Regions from separate parts of the Streptomyces sp. NPDC059957 genome, predicted to be linked through region 1. Evidence: riboswitches for the same ligand, from Rfam matches in the RefSeq annotation. Region 1 holds a riboswitch; the other holds the start of a gene.
What was found. A riboswitch is a leader RNA that binds a small molecule or an ion and turns the genes downstream of it on or off. The one in region 1 is predicted to bind thiamine pyrophosphate.
Positions count from the first base shown of each region.

Region 2: it holds a riboswitch for thiamine pyrophosphate, as region 1 does, so the genes downstream of both, thiC (phosphomethylpyrimidine synthase ThiC) here and ACFWBW_RS10855 (thiamine ABC transporter substrate binding subunit) in region 1, are expected to answer to the same signal.

Region 1 covers NZ_JBHWMB010000012.1:57,602-60,534, reverse strand. Annotated here, with positions in the region: gene ACFWBW_RS10860 (ABC transporter permease) at 1-579, opposite strand, end outside; gene ACFWBW_RS10855 (thiamine ABC transporter substrate binding subunit) at 639-1,754, opposite strand; TPP riboswitch at 1,839-1,947, opposite strand; gene rlmN (23S rRNA (adenine(2503)-C(2))-methyltransferase RlmN) at 2,007-2,933, opposite strand, start outside.
Region 2 covers NZ_JBHWMB010000005.1:122,169-125,101, reverse strand. Annotated here, with positions in the region: gene thiC (phosphomethylpyrimidine synthase ThiC) at 1-1,129, opposite strand, end outside; TPP riboswitch at 1,124-1,268, opposite strand; gene ACFWBW_RS05465 (YibE/F family protein) at 1,341-2,747, shown strand.

The sequences.
Region 1 (2,933 bases):
CGTGAACAGGAACACCATCAGCGAGGCGGCAGCCACCGCCGGCACCAGAGCGGGCAGCGTCACGCGCCGCCAGGCGGCGAACCGCCCGGCGCCCAGCACCCGGGCGGCCTCCTCCTGGCGCGGATCGAGCTGCGCCCACAGTCCGCCGACCGTGCGGATGACCACGGCGTAGTTGAAGAAGACGTGCGCGAGCAGGATCGCCCAGACGGTCGTGTCGAGGCGGATCCCCCACACCTCGTCCAGCAGACCGTTGCGCCCCACCAGCGCGAGGAAGGCGGCGGCGACCACGACCGTCGGCAGCACGAACGGCACCGTCACGAGCGCCCGCAGCAGTTGCTTGCCGGGGAACTCGAAGCGCGCGAAGACGTACGCGCCGGGGAGTGCGATCAGGAGCGTGAGCGCCGTGGACGCGAGCGCCTGCCAGGTGGTGAACCAGAGCACGTCGCCGATGTCGGGCCGGGCCAGCACCTCGCCGATCCGGCCGAACTGCCAGCCTGCGTCGGTCTTGAGCCCGCGCCCGACGATCGCGGCCACGGGGTACGCGAAGAACAGCCCGAAGAAGACGAGCGGCACGGCCATCAGACCCAGCCTGACGGCCGTGGCCCGCCCGCTCTCCTTCGGTACGGAACTCAACGGTCCTACTTCACGACGAGCGCGGTCCACGCCGTGACCCACTGGTCGCGGTTCTTGGCGATGGCCTCCGGGGCGACCGTCTCGGGCTTCGCGATGACGACGCCGTGCTTGGTGAACAGCTCCGGCAGCGCCGCGTCCTTGGTCACCGGGTTCACGAACATCTGGAGCGGCATGTCCTCCTGGAACTTCTTGGAGATCAGGAAGTCCAGGAGCGCCTTGCCGCCCTCCTCGTTCTTCGCGCCCTTGAGCAGACCCGCGAACTCGATCTGGCGGAAGCAGGTGCCCGTCGCGACGCCCGTGGGGGCCTCGGCCGGCTGCGGCTCGCCGTAGAGCACCTCGACCGGCGGGCTGGAGGCGTAGGAGACGACCAGCGGGCGGTCGCCCTTGGCCTTCTTGCCGCCCGCCGAGCCGGAGAAGCGCTCGTTGTAGGCCTGCTCCCAGCCGTCGACGACCTCGACGCCGTTGGCCTTGAGCTTGCTCCAGTAGTCCTTCCAGCCCTCGTCGCCGTACTTGCCGACGGAGGCGAGGAGGAAGCCGAGGCCAGGCGAGGAGGTCGCGGCGTTCTCGGTGACCAGCAGGTTCTTGTACTCCGGCTTGATCAGGTCGTCCAGCGTCTGCGGCGGGGCGAGCTTCTTGTCGGCGAAGTAGGCCTTGTCGTAGTTCACGCAGATGTCGCCGGAGTCGACGGGGGTGACCCGGTGCTCCTTGTCGAGCACGAACTCGGGCTTCACGCCTGCCAGCCCCTTGGCCTCGTACGGCGTGAAGATGCCGTGGTCGAGGGCCCGGGAGAGGAGCGTGTTGTCCACGCCGAAGAAGACGTCGCCGCGCGGGGAGCCCTTGGTGAGGATCTCCTGGTTCAGGGCGGCGCCCGCGTCACCCGACTTCAGGACCTTGACGGTGTAGCCGCTCTGCGCCTCGAACTCCTTGAGGACCGTGTCGGTCACGTTGAAGGAGTCGTGCGAGACGAGGGTGATCGTCTTGGAGGTGCTGGACTTGGACGCCGGAGCGTCGCTCGCTCCGGCGGACTTGTCCTTGGCGTCGCCGCCGCCGCAGGCGCTGAGCGTGGTGACGCCGAGCGCGGCCACGAGCGCGATGCCCGCCATCTTCTTGGTGGTGCTCATTGGTGCATTCCTCCTGGGATGTCCAGGAGAAGACGCGGCCCTGCCCGGCGCTCTGTGGAGCGGACGCCGGGCAGGGCGCAACAGCTTGAGTGATGACCGAACTTCCTACCCCGAATGACCGGGGCGAGGTTCAGAGGGTCTGCGGTGACGGTTACCGCACTCTCAGCGCTGTGGCGCTCCCCTGTCGGAATATGAAATTGGTTTCGGCCACAGGGTACCCCGTGGCCGAATGCACGCCTTAACCGGCGGAAATCAGCGCTCCGAGGCGGCGAGCTGGCCGCACGCGCCGTCGATCTCCTGGCCACGGGTGTCGCGGACGGTCACCGGTACGCCGTGGCGGGCGATGGCGTCCACGAAGGCCTTCTCGTCCTCGGGCCGCGAGGCGGTCCACTTCGAGCCCGGCGTCGGGTTCAGCGGGATCAGGTTGACGTGCACGCGCTTGCCCTTGAGCAGCCTGCCGAGCAGGTCGCCGCGCCAGGCCTGGTCGTTGATGTCGCGGATCAGGGCGTACTCGATGGAGATCCGGCGGCCGGACTTCTCCGCGTACTCCCAGGCCGCGCCGAGCACCTCGCGGACGTTCCAGCGGGTGTTCACGGGGACCAGGGTGTCGCGCAGCTCGTCGTCCGGGGCGTGCAGGGAGACGGCCAGGCGGCACTTGAAGCCCTCGTCGGCGAAGCGGTGCATCGCCGGGACCAGGCCCACGGTGGAGACGGTGATCCCGCGCTGGGACAGGCCCAGGCCGTCGGGCTCCGGGTCGGTGAGGCGGCGGATGGCGCCGACGACGCGGTTGTAGTTGGCGAGCGGCTCGCCCATGCCCATGAAGACGATGTTCGACAGCCGGGCGGGCCCGCCGGGGACCTCGCCGTCGCGCAGGGCGCGCATGCCGTCGACGATCTGGTGGACGATCTCGGCGGTCGACAGGTTGCGGTCGAGGCCGGCCTGGCCGGTGGCGCAGAACGGGCAGTTCATGCCGCAGCCGGCCTGCGAGGAGATGCACATGGTGACCCGGTCCGGGTAGCGCATCAGCACGGACTCGACGAGCGTGCCGTCGTGCAGCTTCCACAGGGTCTTGCGGGTGGTGTCGTCATCGCACGAGATGTGGCGCAGGACGTTCATCAGGTCCGGCAGCAGCTCCTGCTGGAGCTTCTCGCGGGAGCCGGCGGGGATGTCGGTCCACTC
Region 2 (2,933 bases), on a different contig from region 1:
GCGTCTTCAGCTCCGCGAACTGCGCCGCGTCGTTGGCGTCCGCGATGGAACCGGGGCGCAGGCCGTCACCCAGGGAGTACGTGACGTCGTACGCCGCGAGGATCTCGCAGAGCTCCTCGAAGTTCGTGTAGAGGAAGTTCTCCTTGTGGTGCGCCAGGCACCAGGCGGCCATGATCGAACCGCCGCGCGAGACGATGCCGGTCTTGCGGCGCGCGGTCAGCGGCACGTACGACAGCAGCACGCCGGCGTGGACCGTCATGTAGTCGACGCCCTGCTCGGCCTGCTCGATGACCGTGTCCTTGTAGATCTCCCAGGTCAGGTCCTCGGCGCGGCCGTCGACCTTCTCCAGCGCCTGGTACAGCGGCACGGTGCCGATCGGCACGGGAGAGTTGCGCAGCACCCACTCGCGGGTGGTGTGGATGTTGCGACCGGTCGAGAGGTCCATGACCGTGTCGGCGCCCCACTTGGTCGCCCAGGTCATCTTGTCCACCTCCTCCTCGATCGAGGAGGTGACCGCGGAGTTGCCGATGTTGGCGTTGACCTTCACCAGGAATCGCTTGCCGATGATCATCGGCTCGATCTCGGGGTGGTTCACGTTGACCGGCATGACCGCGCGACCTGCGGCGATCTCCTCGCGGACGACCTCGGGGGAGACGTTCTCGCGGATCGCGACGTACTCCATCTCCGGGGTGATCTCGCCCCGGCGGGCGTACGCGAGCTGCGTGACCGCGGCGCCGCCGCGGCCGCGGCGGGGCTGGCGCGGACGGCCCGGGAAGACCGCGTCGAGGTTCTTGAGGCCACCGCGCGGCGAGGTGTGCTTGATGCCGTCGTCCTCGGGGCGCACGGGGCGGCCCGCGTACTCCTCGGTGTCGCCGCGGCTGATGATCCAGTTCTCGCGCAGCGGCGGCAGGCCGCGGCGGACGTCGGTCTCGACCTGCGGGTCGGTGTACGGACCGGACGTGTCGTAGAGCGTGACGTCCTTGCCGTTGGTGAGGTGGACCTGGCGAACCGGCACCCGGATGTCGGGGCGGGAGCCCGCCACGTATCCCTTGTGCCAGCCGGGCTGGCGCTCGGTCTGGCCATCGGCGTCCTGGCTGACGGCAGGCGTGCGTGCGTCCTGAATGGTCATGAGACCTAATCTCCCTACGCCGGCATTACCCGGTAACAGGTTCGGCGGTCGACGCAGCCTCCTCCCGTACGCATATTCGAATGCGAACGGTGATCAGCGCCCTCTCAGCCCGGTGCTCCGAGCTCCCGCGTTGTGCAAAGTAGCCCCCACGCTAGCGTCATGTGTGGCGTGCTGAACAGTGGGCCCCCTCATCTGTTGCGATGATCAGTCAGTGACGTCCTCGCCGCAGCCCCCCACCGAGCCCACGGATCCCGCTGGCCATTCCGACCACGCAGGCCACGCGCACGCGGACCCGGGTCACTCGCCCGACCGGTCTCCCGGACACTCCCACGGCCATGCGCACAGCCATGGCCCGGCGGCCCCCGTATCGAAGCACCTGCGCAAGGTGATCGCGGCCGTGCTGATCCCCTTCGCGGCCGCCGTCGTGATCGGCATGGCGGTGCTCTGGCCCGGTGGCGCGCCGGGCCACGAACGCACCGGGGTCGGCTTCGACCGGCAGACCCAGGAGGCCACGGTCGTCGCGCTCCAAAACGTCGACTGCAAATCCGTGAACGCCGCGCAGGTGCCGGCCACCGGCGACACCTCCACCCCCGAGGGGCGCGAGGCCCTCGCGGCGCAGACCGGCGAGTGCAAGAAGGCCACCATCAGGGTCGGCAGCGGCCCCGACAAGGGCCGAGAGTTCGTCGAGATCGTCCAGCCGGGCGCGCCCAGACAGTTGACGGACGGCCAGGACGTCGTGGTCGCATACGCCCCGGACGCGCCCCGGGACCTCCAGTACTCCGTGATCGACGTGAACCGCAAGCTGCCGATGGCCCTGCTCGCGGGCATCTTCGCCCTCGCGGTGGTCCTCGTCGGGCGGATGCGCGGACTGTTCGCGCTCATCGCCCTCGCCGTCAGCTTCGCGGTGCTGACCCTCTTCATCCTCCCCGCGATCCTGCAGGGGTCGAATCCGCTGGTCGTGGCCGTGGTCGGAGCCAGCGCGATCATGCTGATCGCGCTCTACATGTGCCACGGGCTGACGGCCCGCACCTCGGTCGCGGTCCTCGGCACGATCATCTCGCTGCTGCTGATCGGCCTGCTGGGCTCGCTGTTCATCGACTGGGCCTTCCTCAGCGGCAACACCGACGACAACACCGGCCTGATCCACGGGCTCTACCCGAACATCGACATGAGCGGTTTGCTGCTTGCGGGTGTCATCATCGGATCGCTCGGCGTACTTGACGACGTGACCGTCACTCAGACCTCGGCGGTCTGGGAACTCCACCAGGCAGACCCGTCGATGGGACCGCGCGGGCTCTACCGGGCGGGCATCCGCATCGGCCGCGACCACATTGCCTCGGTGGTGAACACCCTGGTACTGGCTTATGCGGGAGCGGCGTTGCCGCTGCTCCTCCTGTTCTCGATCGCGAACAGCAGTATGGGCTCGGTGGCCAACAGCGAGCTGGTCGCGGAGGAGATCGTACGAACCCTCGTGGGCTCCATCGGACTGGTCGCCTCGGTACCCGTGACGACGGCGCTGGCCGCGCTGGTGGTGTCCGCCGACCGCGCGGAATCCCCGGCGGCCACAGCGGCCTCGGGGCCGCTCCGCGGCGGCCGGGGTCGGCGGCGCAAGCGCTGAAAGGCGGACCGGCGGGCGCGACTGGTCAGTTCGCGCACACGGCCGGTCGTGAGGAACGGCAAGGTGGAGCGCTCAGCGCGTCGGCACGCTGAGCCGTGGTGCGTGGATCCGGTCATGCAGGTGGTGCGGATGATGCAGATGGTGCAGGTAATGCAGATGGTGCGGTAATCAGTGCCGGCACACCCT